Regions from separate parts of the Qipengyuania pacifica genome, predicted to be linked through region 1. Evidence: riboswitches for the same ligand, from Rfam matches in the RefSeq annotation. Region 1 holds a riboswitch; the other holds the start of a gene.

Region 1 (7,576 bases):
TCGTGGCGCGCCCGAATGGTCTTGCTCGTGCCCATCTCGTTCACGGCTACGAAGGTGAACGCCGCTGTCGCAGCATGGACACGGGTTCCGCTTAGAAGGTCTTCGGACCAGATTTCCACCGCAACGCGGACGGAACTGCGCCCCGTCATCTTCACCTCGGCGACCAGTTCGACCATATCGCCTTCCCTGATTGGCGCGACGAAATCGATGCGGTCTGAAGATGCCATCACCAAGACCTCGCGTGTATGGCGGGTGGCCGCGATAAAAGCCGCTTTGCCCATCATCCTCAGCGCGTCGCCCCCGTAGAGCGTGCCGTAGTGGTTGGTTTGCCCGGGAAACACCATCTCCGCGAGCCGAAGAACAGAACTCTGCTCGATGGGGGCGCATTCGAACATCGCCGGAAGCGGCAGTTTTGTCGTGGGGCCTTTTCTTGCCACCAATGTGAAGCGCCCGCGGGTGCATAGGCGTCGTTCACCCGAAACCGGCGCTTCTGCGATCAGCTCGACTTCGACATCGAGTGAACTTGTGCCCACGCGTACGAGGTGTCCTGTCACTTCCACCAGATCGCCTTCTTGCGCGGGAGCGGCGAAGTCGATCTTCTGCGATGAGGCGGTGACGAAGGGCGCGCGTCCGTGGCGCGAGGCAGCGAGAAATGCGACCTTGTCCATGTGCGCCAGTGCGACGCCGCCGAACAGCGTCCCGTGATGGTTCGTGTCGCCAGGGAACACGATGTCGATCAACTGCACGGCGGGCCGCGCGTCCTTCGTCTTACTCATCGGATTATGCCTCGGTGTTTGTTTCTGCACGCAAGGTTCGGGCGGCCGATACCATCGCGGCGATTGCAGGTTTGACTTCGTCCCAACCGCGGGTCTTCAGCCCGCAATCGGGATTTACCCAAAGCTGCTCCGGACGCAGATGCTTCTGCGCTAGTCGCATCAATGCAACCATCTCGTCCTCGCCCGGGACGCGCGCCGAGTGGATGTCGTAAATTCCCGGCCCGATTGCGCTGGGATAGCGATAGCTGGCAAAACCCGCGAGCAACTCCATCTGCGAACGTGCAGTTTCGATCGAGATGACGTCGGTGTCCATGGCGCCGATCGAAGGCAGAATGTCGTTGAACTCCGAATAGCACATATGCGTATGGATCTGGGTCTGGTTGCCGACGCCGGCAGCCGCGAGGCGGAAACAGTCGACCGCCCAATCCAGATAGGCCGGCCAGTCACGCTCGCGCAGGGGAAGTCCTTCCCGCAGCGCTGCCTCATCGATCTGGATCGCCTTGCAGCCCGCCGCTTCCAAGTCGAGTACCTCGTCGCGGATCGCCAGCGCGATCTGGCGGCAACTCGCCTCTCGGGGCTGATCGTCGCGCACGAAACTCCAGTTGAGGATCGTGACCGGACCGGTCAGCATGCCTTTGACAGGCTTGTCGGTCAGCCCCTGAGCATAGCGCCACCAATCGACCGTCATCGGTTCGGGCCGCGATACGTCGCCGTAAAGGATAGGCGGCCTGACGCAGCGCGACCCGTAGCTTTGGACCCAGCCATTCACGGTGAAAGCGAAACCCGCAAGCTTCTCGCCGAAATACTGGACCATGTCGTTGCGCTCGAATTCGCCATGGACCAGCATGTCGACCCCGGCCTCTTCCTGCCATCTGATCGCGCGCTCGGTTTCTTGGTGCAGGAAAGCGTCGTAGCTCTTACCGTCCAGTACGCCGCGATTATACTCGGCGCGGGCTTTGCGCACGGCGCCGGTCTGCGGAAAGGACCCGATGGTGGTCGTCGGGAAGAGAGGTAGATTGAGCACCTCGCTCTGAGTTTTGACGCGCTCGGCATGACCCGCGCGGCGTTCACGCATGTCGTGCGTGAGGGCAGCGATCCGTTCGCTGACAGCGCGATCATGGATACGTGCAGCAGTCTTGCGCGCTTCGGTCGCACGGGCGGAGGTGGCCAGCTCAGCCGCGACGCTTTCTCTTCCATTCGCTAACGCCCGGCGCAGCAGATCGAGCTCCTCGATCTTTTGCACTGCAAATGCCAGCCACTGCTTCAACTCATCGTCCAGCTTGCTCTCCAACTGCAGATCGACGGGCGCGTGCAGCAGCGAACAGGAAGGGGCGAGCACCAGATCACGCTGCGCCGCCAGCGGCTCCAGACGATCAAGCAGCGCGGCTAGATCGGCGCGCCAGACATTGCGCCCGTCCACTACGCCGAGCGACAGCAGGCGGTTTTGCGGCACCGCCTTCACCACCGCATCCAATTGCTCCGGCGCGCGCGCCAGATCGATGTGCAGGCCGGCGACCGGCAGGGACGCGGCGAGCGACAGGTTATTTTCCAGACCTCCGAAATAGGTGGCCAGCATGATCTTCGGGCCAGCACGGCCCAGCTTGGCATAAGCGCGGGTAAACGCGCGGCGCTGCCGATCGGTAAGGTCTGTAACGAGGATGGGTTCATCGATCTGCACCCATTCAGCGCCTGCTTCCTCGAGCCGCGCGAGCACAGTGGCATAAAGCGCAAGAACCTCTTCGAGCAGATCGAACGGATCGCTTCCGTACTCTTTTGCAAGGCTCAGCCAGGTTACCGGCCCAAGAATGACCGGACGCGTTTCAAAACCCTGCGCCTTGGCTTCGAGATAGTCCTGCAGAGGCTTGATGTGCCCGAGTTGCAGCCGGGTTTCAGGCTCGATCTCGGGGACAATGAAATGATAGTTGGTGTCGAACCATTTGGTCATCTCGCCAGCGGTCACGCTGCCATGCGCGTGGCCGCAAGTCGCACCGCCGGTCGCACCGCGTGCCATCGCAAAATAGGTTTCGAGCCCAGCTGCCTGGCCGCTGGCGAGGTCATAGCGCGCCGGAATGGCGCCGAGCATCACGCTTGTGTCGAGCACATGGTCGTACAGCGAGAAATCGTTTGAGGGCAGCCAATCGACGCCGAGTGCCTTTTGCCGCGCCCATGTCGCGGTTCTCAAGCCCTGTGCGGCCTCTTCCAATTCGTCTTGTGAAATAGTGCCGGCCCAGAATTTCTCGAGTGCGAACTTCAGTTCGCGGCGTGGGCCGATGCGGGGAAACCCCAAGCTAGCAACGGAAACGGTCATTTTCATTTACCCCGATGAAGACGGGGGAGACCGGTCGGGCGCGCGCGCCGGACGCGCGACGGTAGATCCGGGCGCGCGTCATGCAAGCGACCAGACCGGGCACCCCGCCGGTGGACGTTATCGCGTCGGAGGCAGGTCTCCTGGCTCGCGGGTCAAAGCAAAACGGTCCGTCTTCCCGGAAGGCGAGCCTTCCAGTGACATGAGTGGACCGCCGCTCGCCGCTTACAGTTGCGGGGGCAGCGCCGGCATTGCGCCCTTGTCAGGGCGCGCACCGGCTTCCCGTCTTAGCTCCGGCGCGGCGAACCGACCGGAGAACCTCGACAAACATCCCATCGGCTTTCCAAGCCATCACGTCAATAGAGCATATAAAGAATTCTTTATATGCTCTATTGATAGGCGATCATCCGAATTTTTAATGCCTGTTCGTAAAGCGGACAGGCGTTTTCAGCTCGCCCGTTACTGGACGAGCAGTGCTCAGCGCCGGGCCAGTTCCTCGACGAGGGCAGGGGCGGGATAGATCGTCTCCAACGCCTCCTGCACCGCTGCGGCAGAGACAGCGACGGTTCGATTGAGCGTGCCATCGTATCCGTAATTGCCACCCAGCGAATGGATGTTGCCGTCGAAGGCTGCACCGATCACGGTACCGGCCCGGTCGATCACCGGCGATCCGGAGTTGCCGCCGATGATATCGTTCGTCGTCACGAAATCGTAGGTCGTATTCTTGTCGATCTTCGTCTGGTTTGCAGCGAAGGCCGGTGCCACATCGAAGGGTGCGTTGCCGGTAGCACGCTCAAAGGTTCCGCCCATCGTCGTTTGGAACGGGACCTGATTGCCACGCTCGATCCACCCCTTCACCTGGCCATAGCTGATGCGCAGGGTAAAAGTGGCGTCTGGATAGAGGCTGTCACCGTAGGCGGCAAAGCGCGCATCGGCCAGTTTGACGCCGGCGGCTGCCAGTGGACCCGAATACTGGGCGTCAGCCAGCGCCTTCAATTCGCGCTGGCGCGTGGCCAGTTTGAGCGCGTACTTGATCATGGGATCGTCAGAAGCCTCTACCGCCTCGAGGCCGCCATCCCACAGCGCCTTTCGGACTGCCGGATCGGCGAGGGAAGTGCCGTTTACCAGCCGTTCGACAAGCTGTTCCGGGCTCTCCTTCCCGAGCAGAAGCTTGGTGTCGGGATCGTCCACGCCGAGATATTCGCGCGCCTTGGATAGGCTCCATTCCATGCCCAGTTCATCCAGCCACGGATAGACGGGCCGTTCGTCGAGCACCTGCTTTTCAGTTAGCGGCAGGGCGCTGTCGGTGTAGCCGGGCAGACGCTCTGAATTGGGTTTGCCGCGTTCCTGTGCCGCAAAGACCAGAGTTTGCGCGTAGCTGTAAAGATCGCCCGATGGCTGGGTGAAACGCAGGGGATAGTAGAGCGCGCGGTACGCGTTCATCGCCTCATCCACCGTCGTCCAGGGATCTCCAATCTCACTATCGCCCGCAACCTGCTGGCGCAGATCGTTCTGCGCTTCGGCGAGTTTGGCAGTGAAAGCCGGATCGTTAAGCGCTTTGGTGCGACCGATATAAACCTTCAGACTGTTCTCGATGCCGCTAAGCATGTCGCCGCCTTCGCGGGCATGTTCCTTGCTTTCTTCCATTGCGCGGATCAACCGACCACGCAGTTCGCTGAGCGTGGCGACCGTAACCGGGAGGCGCACTTCGCGCTCGAATGCCAACTGGCTGTCCGTCCATAGGCGGCTGGTCGATCCCGGGTTGCCAACCACAAAGGTGATTTCGCCTTCTTCCGGAGCGCGAGGGCTCCATTTTAGGTGCTCGGGCGTCGCTACCGGTCGACCATTCTCATATGCGCGCAGAAAGCTTGCATCGAGCGAGTAGCGCGGAAAATTGAAATTGTCCGGGTCGCCGCCAAAGGTCGCGGCTCGATCTTCAGGTGCCCAGGCCAGGCGCACGTCGGAGTACTTGCGATAGGTGTAGAGCTTGTACTGCCCACCACCGAACAGCGTCACCACCTGACAGCGGGTCGTCTCCGAGTCGGGGCAGCCGGCCTTCTCCAGCTCGGCGATCTTCGCGTCGCGCGCTTTGGTCAGCGCCTCTCCGGTCTGCGATCCGATCGCGCCTATCACATCGGGCGTGACGTCCGAGATCATGGTGACCACTTCGGCCTGCTGACCCGGACATTTGAGCTCGGCATCGCGCCGGTCCGCGACGAACCCATTGAGCAGATAGTCGGCAGTTTCGTCCGAATTGTCGAACAGGCAGCTCGCGACACAATGGTGGTTGGTCAGGATCAATCCATCGGGCGATACGAAGCTGGCCGAACAGCCACCCGTCAGTCGCACAGCCGAATTGCGCACCGTATCGAGCCACGCCTGATCGGGAGCCCAGCCATACTGCTCGCGGACCTGTTCGGCTGGAAAACCGTCGAACGTCCACATGCCTTCTTCTGCCATGGCAGGTTGCGAAGCCAGCGCACAAATGGCGGTGGCGGCAAAAAGTGCGTTTCGATTGATTTGCATCTGACTGTTCCTCCTGGACCGCAAACTGGTTCGAGGGCGGTCATACGATCTGTAGTATGGCCGCTCTTGGCGATATGTTAGACCTCTTCCGCGCCTTTGCGCCAGTCTTCTGGTAAATTCAGCGCTACTGAGGCACTGACCCCGCGCTGGCTTTCGGGGCTCGGAATTTTCGCCGATCTAGACGGCCCACGGGCCTGTAATGGCAAGAGTCCGCGTCGGTGAATATGCGTTGACGAAGAACCACTTACCGTCAGGCGAAAAACATCCGCCTGCCAGTTCTGTCTGCATGCGCAGGCGACCCAGAGTATAAGCCCGGCCATCGGGCGTAATACCGCGAAGATGGTTATCGACCACTTCGGTATACTGGTCTTCACAGACAATCAGGTGGCCGTTCGGACCCACGGTGAGATTGTCGCCGTAATTGAACTGGTCTTTGCTCTGGCTTTCGAAAAACAGTTCGATCTGGTCGGGTTCGCCGCCAGTGCCGGGGACAAGTCGCAAGATCTGGCCGAGTTTTCCCTGGCCACCATTCGTTGAGCAGACGAATATTTCGTCTGTTCCCGTGTGGATGCCTTCACCCCTGGCGACGAGGGCGGCACCCTTTGCAGCGGCTCGGCTTCGCAGGTCGTCATTCGGCGATTCGACATCGTCGCAGTCGACCCAGCTTACTGTGTGGCCAGACCCGAGTGCCATGTCGGGGGACGTCCAGTTGCGCGTGTCCGATAGGCCCTCCACGACCATCGCCTGCAGCAGCCCGCCGTCGGCGAGGCGCCCGGGGGTGGTCGGAACGAAACGGTAGAGCACGCTGTCGTCACGATCTTCGCTTAGATAAACGATCCCCGTCCTCGGATCGACACAAGCCGCTTCGTGATTGAAGCGACCCATGGCTTTCAGGGGAACCGCATCGATCAGGCCGGTCGCTTTGGCCGGAACTTCGAACACCCAGCCATGATTTTCAGCGAGACCTTCGCCGAAACGCTGGCCCGGGCCCGTCGGTGCTTCTTCACAGGTCAGCCAACTTCCCCATGGCGTGATGCCGCCCGAACAGTTGCGGATCGTCCCTGCAAGCGAGCGGAACTCGCGCTTTACCTCAAGTGTGGTTGCATCGAGTACAATGGATGTGGTCCCGCCCGGCACGATAGCGCCGTCGCGTGTGCCGAAACCTTTGGCGAGAACGCCGCCAGCATCATCAGCCGGCACCAGTTCGTGGTTGCGGATGAGCACGATCTCGTCATTGCCAATCGAGAAACAGCCCATGCCGTCGGCCTTGTCTGGCACGGTGCAGCCATCGGTCATCGCATTCCCTAGGCTCGACAGGAGCCGGTAGGAAAAGCCGCTGGGAAGGTCGAGCATTCCTGCCGGATCGGGAACCAGTGGACCGTAATCCGCGAATGATGACGGCGCCGACGTCAGCGGAGCCGACCGGCCTGTGCAACCATTCAACAGCAACCCGGAAAAGGCCGCGCCGGTGGCACCGATGAAATTGCGGCGGTTCAGTAGCATCAAAATTCTCTCTTACCCGGTGACCGAAAACGGCCCTTTAGCGGCGATGCTAGCTATGGCCAACGCTCCTCTGAAAGGCAGCGGCATGACAACGGTTTAGTAATTCCGCGATGGGCGCGGTTAGGCATCGCTGCGGCTGGTCGCCACGAGCTAGTTAATTTTCGCGCTCATTTACGGACACGGGCTCTTTTGTCGTGATGTGGTTAGGGCTTGGGGAAGGGGTGAGCTCCCGATCCAGTTCCTTTGCTTTGCTCTCTATTTCGTCTTGGGCAATCTCGTACCGCTCATCGAACGACTTCTCCCGTTCGCAAGCTGACAGTACGAGCGGAAGCAGAATTGCAAACCGTCGCATCAGTAATTCTTCCGATAACGCACGTTCACATTGGTAGCCCCTGACCCCCCGGCTTGGCTGAGGATCGACAGGAACGGGGTCAGGCTCACTTCAAGCTGTGTCGCGGTGAACCCC
Region 2 (7,576 bases), on a different contig from region 1:
ATCAGTTGATCTGGTGTCACGCCATCGTCCGGCATCAAGGCAATGCCGATCGATGCGCCCATTTCCAGGCGTTCCCCATCGACTTGCAGCGGGCGCATGACCTCGCCCAGGAGCGTGCTGGCCATGACGGACGCGGCGTTGCGGTCGGCTATCTGGCAGGCAACGACGAACTCGTCACCGGCGAAGCGAGCGACGATACCGTCTTCGCCGACCAGCGCGGCGATCCGCGCGCCAATAGTGTGCAGAACCTCATCACCTGCTTGATGACCTTTGAGGTCGTTGACTTCCTTGAACCTGTCCAGGTCGATCCAGAAAATACCAGCCTGACCGTCAACATCTGCCGAGATGAGGCCAGGCAAGAGGCGGTCCAGCCCAAGACGATTGGAAAGCCCGGTTACCGTGTCGGTCAGGGCAAAGGTTTCCATTTCCGCTGCCAGCGCTGCGCTGCGGTCTGCTGCGTCGAGGGATTCGTGCAAGGTGCGAAAGATGGAGGTGACGATCGAGTACATTGCGGGAAAGAGAAGAGCGATGGTTATCGCAAGACATGCCCCGGCGATCGAACCATGGGCGATGGACGCGATGACGATAGGTGTCGACACCAGCGTCAACTGGCCCAGAGCTATGGCCGGACGCGCGGCGTTGTGCGCGCAGATGCCTATGCCGTAGCCCAGCGCATTCGAAATGATCAGGACCTGCGCCATCGCATCGATGTCGAGCGCGATGGCCGACGCGGCCACAGTGCCGAGGATGAGGCTGAAGCCGAACGCGCCGAACTTGTAAGCGAATTCAAGCTGGGCCGCACTTATCTCTTCCGGGCGCTTCGCCAGGTGACGAGAGTTGACAATGCGCAGGACGGCGATGCTGCTGAGCAGAAAGACAAGAGAATAGAGGAGGGCGCTACCGGACAGATAAGCCACGACCGTGCTCGAGATGGTGCAGTTCAGGGCGCCTACTGCAAGAGCCGTGCGCCGGTCGTAGAGAGAACGAATGAGAGAGTTGCGAGCTTTCTCGCTCAACGGATCTGTCGACGACGCGTGGGCGACGTACCGCTTCAAATCGAATGACCCGCTTCGCTCACCCATGGCAAAGCGTTTAAGGCGAATCCATCATATTTCAGTTAACGGTAATACGTGGATTTTCCGAAGTTATACGGGGGATATGCTCGCCAGCAACGACTTGATGGCAAGCTGCTCATCAAGGCGTCTGGCCAGCCCGCGATCGAGCGTTCGGCAGATGCCGAGCCACCAGTCGTAACTTTCGGTGTCGTCGACCGCATGGGCGTGTTCAGCCTGCTGCGCCGCAACTTTCGCCGCGCTCAGGCCATGGTTCGCAAAGTGCTTCAGCGCTGCATGCATCACGCCATCGACAGGGGAAGCGGTGGCGACCATCTGCGCTGCTCCGGCATTGTCGTTCGCCGCGCGCGAGTGCGCTTTGCGAGCCAGTGCCCGGGCAATCGGCGAATGGGCGGTGGAACGTGCGGCAGCGAAATGGACCGGCATGCCATGGTCTCCTCAGGGGGGGCTGGGCTGTTGACCCCCCTCATGGCCGAAGCACGCTAAACTTCGGTTCCGCAGCATGGTTGTAGAGACGTAAAGGATTGCCTTCGTGTTGGCCCGCAAGCCTATTTCTTCCCGGGCTCGTTGATCCATTTGCCTGAATTGGCATACTCCTCGCGAACCCTGCCGGATTGCGGGAGCTTGTCGGCTGGAGGTGCGGGGGCGGGCGCCCCAACCGGCGCATCCGGTTCGGCACTGATACCGATAGCGGCATTGGACGGAGGGGTAGGCTGTACAGGGCCGGGGACGTCCGCTTCCGCGCGCCGAACGTTGGGGGCGGCAAGCGGCTCCGCGCCGGCATAGTCGTCGGTAAAGGCACCGGCGGTTCCGGCCCCGCCTTTCCAGCGATAGAAACGATGCGCGCCGATGGCACCGATATAGTCGAGGCTGGCGGCCCAATAGGGGTTCACGTAATTGGTGTGGTAATGTGTGGCCAGGCCGACGGGCTTGTAAACCTCGCCCGCCAAGGCACCCAGCGCTACGGATTGGGCCACCGCCCACCCCCGGCGGGAAGGGGTGCGCGCCAGTGATCCGTCGCAGGTGAAGCTGAACTGGCAGCCCGTCTTGCGTTCCGACCCCTGAAACACCACACCGCAGATGCTGGCGGGATAGGCGGGATGTGCAACCCGGTTCAGGACCACTTGCGCCACCGCTTGTTGGCCCGACAGGCTTTCGCTGGCGGCTTCGTAGTACACGGCCATGGAAAGGCACTGCAATGCGCGCGCCTTGTCGATACCGTTGCCCGTCTGGCGAAATGCCTGTGCCGCTGCACCCGCGCCATGACTTTGTGCAAATTCGACGGTTTCAAGCGTCCCTTCGCTCTTGCGAAGGTCGGCGATATCTGTGGCAAGGCGCGGGGCATCTTCGAGGTAATAGAAGGCCGATCCAGGAAAGCTTTCGCCAGCCGTTTCGAACGGCATGGGCGTCAAGGGTACGCGTTCGTCGCCCAGGCCAATCGCGCTTCTGAAATCGGACCATTCGCCTTGCGCAGCCACGGTCGGAAGAGCGATGGCAGCGCCAAGAATACCGAGGCGGGTCGCCAGTTTACGGCGATCCTGCAGTCTGGCGGCCCGGCGCTGGGCGCGCGGCGAGGCGACGTGCAGCGCACGGTCCTTGTCCCCGGCCAACGCTTCCAATCCGCTCAAACTGCGTCCTTCTTTCAGGAACTGCCCATAGCCGATACCCCGGAAGGCCGACAGATGTGTGCGATCGCCATCCCGCAACGGGACGGGATTCGATGGCGCCCTATAACAGCAAAACTTAATGAAGTTGCGTCTTGTGCAACGACACATTGCGCAGTAGTCGGCGCCGCGAGTCACGGGTTGGCCTGTTTTGCGCAGGCCCGAAGAGGGAAGAGGGTGCAAGCCCCTCGCTGCTCCCGCAACTGTGACCGGGGAGGTCCGCTCCATATGCCACTGCGAAAGCGGGAAGGCGGAACAGGGCCGCTGATCCGGGAGCCAGGAGACCTGCCCATGACCGTCGTTCGGCTGCAGGGCGGGGTGTACCTGTAGCAAACGTGGATGGAGCGTTTCGGCTCCCTCCCGTCATGGGCGGCATTTCGTTCATGACAGGAGGATACGTGTATAAATATCTGCTTTTGATTTCCGCTTCGGCAGTGCCTGGTGCAGCGTATGCGCAGACTGCCAGCGAGCAGGCGCTCGAGGAAATCATCGCCGCCCAGGACGAGGCAAACGAGGCTGGCGATCAGCAAGCGACTGTGGGCAGCTATCGCAGCTCGGCCCCGGCCGAGGCGATCATCACGGTCACGGCCAACGGCCTCGGCACCGATCTGCGCAATACCGGCCAGTCGGTCACCGTCATCGGACAGGAAGAGATCGAAACCATTCAGGGTGCCGATCCGGCACGCGCACTTGCGCGCGTTCCCGGTCTGTCGCTGTCGCGTAGCGGGGGTGTCGGTACGGTAACCAGCGTGAACGTGCGCGGCGCCAATCCCGACCAGCTTCTGGTACTGGTCGACGGCGTGCGCGTGGCCGACCAGGCGAGCCCTTCGGGCGGCTTCGATTTCGGCAATCTGCTGCTCGGCACGGCCGGCAAGATCGATGTTCTGCGCGGATCGAACAGCACGATCTGGGGATCGGAAGCCGTGGGCGGGGTGATCGACATCTCGACGCGGGCCGAGCGCGGCATGACTGCCAGCGTCGAGTACGGCTCGCGCGACACGCTGTTTGCCAGCGCCGCCGCCGGAGCAGGCAATGACAACGCCTTTATCGGCCTGACCGGGTCATGGTTCGAGACCGACGGATTTTCCGCAGCCGCATCGGGCACGGAAGCCGATGGATCGAAGCAATTCGCTATCGGCTCCAGCGCCTTCCTCAATCTGACCCCCAGCCTCGAGCTGTTCGCGCATGGTAACTTTGCGGAAGGCGACGTCGAGATCGATGGCTTTCCCGCACCCGACTTCGTCCTCGCCGATACCGACGATACGCAAAAGACTACGCGTTACTGGGGCGATGTCGGCCTTGCCTATTACGGCAACGACCTGACCCTGCGCGCTGCGTACAGCCTGTCCGATACCAAGCGCGCCAATCGCGATGGTTCCGGGGCGGAGACTTTCGCCAGCGACGGCCGCTCCGATCGCATCTCGCTGCGCGGAGAATACCGTTTGCTGGGCGGTCTCTCGCTGGCTTTCGGCGGCGATCATGAATGGACCGAGTTCGAAACGAGCTTCGACACGGCCGCCGAAACCGAAATCAGCGGCGCCTATGCGCAGCTTGGCTGGGTGATGGGCCGTCTGGCCGTCCATGGCGGTGCGCGCGTGGACGATCACGAACAGTTCGGCACGCATGTAAGCTTCGGCGGCGACGTGAGTTACGGCTTTGGCGATGACTGGCGCGTGCGCGGTAGCGTGGGCGAAGGTTTCAAGGCACCGACACTGTACCAGTTGCTCTCGTTCTACGGGAATACGGAGCTCGAACCCGAAGAAAGCACCAGCTACGATCTGGGCGTCGAGAAAGGGCAGCGGGGCTCAGGTCTGCACCTCGCGCTGACGGGCTTCCGCCGCGACAGCGACAATCTGATCGGGTTCGGCGTTACGCCTGAAAGACCTTCCGGCGTGTACCTGAACACCGCCCGCGCCCGCGCGCAGGGCATCGAAGCGGAGGCAGGCTTCGATCTTGCACCCGGTCTTCGCCTTGCCGGCATATATTCCTATGTCGATGCGGAAGATCGTACGACCGATCTCGACCTGGCGCGGCGACCCAAGCATTTCGGTACCATTTACGGCGACTGGATCAGCGATTTCGGTCTCGGCCTCGGGGCGGATCTGCGCCTTGTCGGTGCAAGCTGGGATAATGCCTCCAACACGGTTCGCCTCGAAGGATACGAGCTGCTCGATGTGCGGGCATCCTTCGGCCTGGGCGACCATCTGGAACTGTTCGGCCGCGTCGAGAACGTGTTCGACACCGATTACCAGACGGTTGCGGGATATGGGACGGCTGGCCGCAGCGTCTTCGGCGGGATCAGGGCGAAGATGTGAAACCGTTGCTCGCCGCATCGGTTCTGCTCCTTGCCGCATGTGCGCAGGGCGGGGCCGATGCGCCGACGGCTGGGGCGCGGCCGACCATCGTCAGCCTGAACCCCTGCACCGATGCGATCCTTGCCGATGTAACGGCGCCGGGACAATTGCTGGCGATATCCCATTACAGCAAGGATCCGCGATCGAGCTCGATGCCGGCGGAGCAGGCGTCGCGATACCGGGCTACCGGCGGCACGGTCGAGGAGGTTCTCGCGCTCGATCCCGATGTAGTGGTGGCGGGAAGCTTTATTGCACCCGCAACGCGCGCCGCGCTGGAAGATCTGGGCATGCAGGTCGTGACGTTCGGCATCGCCAGTGATGTCGCCTCGAGCGAGGAGCAGATCCGGAGACTGGCTTCTCTGGCCGGCGATCCGCGAGCGGGGCAGCGCCTGATAGAACGGATCGAAGCGGCGCTCACCGAAGCGGAGGCGCCGGACGGGCGCGCCGTCGACGTTCTCCTGTGGCAGCCCGGCGGAATTGTCGCGGGCGAGCAATCGCTGGTGAGCGACTTGCTTGCCCGCACCGGCTTCACGAACGGTGCGCCGGCCCGCGGGCTGTCCCAGGCCGACTATGTGGCGCTCGAGGATGTGGTAGCCGCGCCGCCGCAGGTGTTGCTAGTTGCAGGCGGCGACCTTGGCCAGCAGCATCCGGTGCTGGACCGGCTGCCGGATATGCGGCGCGAACGCTTCGATACCAGCCTGCTTTACTGCGGCGGTCCGACGATCATCCGTGCCGCTCGTCGACTGGCGGAGATACGGAGCACAGCATGGTGAACCGCGCGACTTTGATCTTCGGCGGGTTGCTCATCGTTGCGCTTCCGCTTTCGCTGCTGGCCGGGCGGGTCTGGCTCGATCCGGCCAGCACGCCCAACGCCGCGCTCATCCTTGCAGAGCTGCGTCTGCCGCGCGCCCTGCTGGCCGTGGTCGTCGGCGCGGGATTGGGAGCGGGCGGGGCAGCCATGCAGGGGTATCTGCGCAATCCGCTGGCCGACCCCGGTCTTTTCGGGATCGCTCCGGGCGCGGCGCTGGGTGCCGTGGCCGCGCTTTGGTTCGGCTATGCCGCTTCGCCGTGGCTGCTTCCCGCATTCGCCTTGATCGGGGCGGGCGGGGCGATGGCGTTGCTTGCGGCGATTGCCGGACGCACGGGCGGGATCGCGCTGTTCACGCTCGCCGGGTTGATGGTTGCGAGCCTCGCCGGCGCATTGACGGCGCTTGCGATCAGCATGGCGCCCAATGCTTTCGCCATGAGCGAGATCGTGATGTGGCTGAACGGCGCGCTGACCGACCGGAGCTGGCGCGAAGTGTGGCTGGCCACCCCACTCGTGGCGCTGGGCGTGCTTCTGCTCTGGCGGAGCGGGAAATCGCTGGATGCGCTCACGCTGGGGGAACCTGTCGCCCGGTCCCTTGGGGTCGAACCCGCACGGCTGCTCTGGCTGCTGATCGTGGGCATAGGGCTGACGGTCGGCGCAGGCGTCGCGGTGGCCGGTATCATCGGCTTCGTCGGCCTGATCGTGCCCCATCTCGTTCGGCCCTTCACCGATAGCCGGCCTTCACAGCTCATCGTGCCGAGCGCATTGGCCGGGTCCCTGCTGGTGCTTGTCGCGGATAGCGTCGTACGCATATTGCCACTGGTGACGGAACTGCGTCTGGGCATCGCCTTGAGCCTCCTTGGCGCTCCGTTCTTTCTCTGGTTGCTGCTGCGCATGCGCAGGGGGCTGGCATGATGCTTGCGGCACGGGAAGTCTCCGTCGACAAGCGTCTGTCCCGCATCTCGCTCGAACTTGCGCCGGGATCGATCACTGCGATCTGCGGGCCGAATGGTGCGGGTAAATCGACCTTGCTCGAGGCGCTTGCAGGCTTGCTGGTGCCCGATGGTGGAATGGTGGCCTTCGACGGGGTGGATGCTTCCACAAAGCCACCACGGGACCGAGCAAAGTGTATCGGCTATCTCCCCCAAGCGCATGAGATTGCCTGGGATGTTCCAGTGCGCAGCCTGGTCGAACTCGGGCGCATGCCGCATGGCGATCGCCTGTCCGGGCCGGTCGATGCTGCTCTGGACGCGCTCGACATCGCACAGCTTTCGCATCGCCGGGCGCAATCGCTGTCGGGCGGCGAAACGGCCCGCGTGTTGCTGGCCCGTGTCCTGGCGGGCGAACCGCAATGGATCCTTGCCGACGAGCCGCTGGCTGCGCTCGACATCGCCCACCAACTCACCTTGCTGCGCCATCTTCGTGATGCTGCCGACAAGGGGGCGGGTGTCGTTCTTGTCCTGCACGATCTGGCGCACGCAATGAACCACGCCGACCGGGTGGTCGTGCTTGATGCCGGCGAACTTGCCGCCGATGGCAGATGCGAAGACGCGCTCGACCCACGAGTGATCGAGCGCGTCTGGAAAGTTCCCGTCCGGTGGATCGGCGAACCGAACCACCGGGCGTTGATCAGCGGCTGATTATCCGGCTGTATCTGCCGGCAGCGCGCCGTCCGAT

Evidence for each region. Region 1 has a riboswitch for cobalamin ahead of metE (5-methyltetrahydropteroyltriglutamate--homocysteine S-methyltransferase). Riboswitches for the same ligand answer to the same signal wherever they lie in the genome.
Region 2: linked by a shared signal. The riboswitch ahead of K3177_RS06265 (TonB-dependent receptor plug domain-containing protein) and the one ahead of metE (5-methyltetrahydropteroyltriglutamate--homocysteine S-methyltransferase) in region 1 are both predicted to bind cobalamin.

What each region holds. Positions count from the first base shown of each region.
Region 1 is NZ_JAIGNQ010000004.1:384,931-392,506, reverse strand. Features, by position in the region: gene K3177_RS14440 (acyl-CoA thioesterase) at 1-776, opposite strand, end outside; gene metE (5-methyltetrahydropteroyltriglutamate--homocysteine S-methyltransferase) at 781-3,084, opposite strand; cobalamin riboswitch at 3,198-3,419, opposite strand; gene K3177_RS14430 (S46 family peptidase) at 3,559-5,607, opposite strand; gene K3177_RS14425 (alkaline phosphatase PhoX) at 5,785-7,110, opposite strand; gene K3177_RS14420 (translocation/assembly module TamB domain-containing protein) at 7,462-7,576, opposite strand, start outside.
Region 2 is NZ_JAIGNQ010000002.1:221,235-228,810, reverse strand. Features, by position in the region: gene K3177_RS06280 (putative bifunctional diguanylate cyclase/phosphodiesterase) at 1-1,055, opposite strand, end outside; gene K3177_RS06275 (hypothetical protein) at 1,146-1,499, opposite strand; gene K3177_RS06270 (cell wall hydrolase) at 1,622-2,701, opposite strand; cobalamin riboswitch at 2,859-3,044, shown strand; gene K3177_RS06265 (TonB-dependent receptor plug domain-containing protein) at 3,136-5,052, shown strand; gene K3177_RS06260 (helical backbone metal receptor) at 5,049-5,864, shown strand; gene K3177_RS06255 (FecCD family ABC transporter permease) at 5,861-6,814, shown strand; gene K3177_RS06250 (ABC transporter ATP-binding protein) at 6,811-7,539, shown strand; gene K3177_RS06245 (M3 family metallopeptidase) at 7,540-7,576, opposite strand, start outside.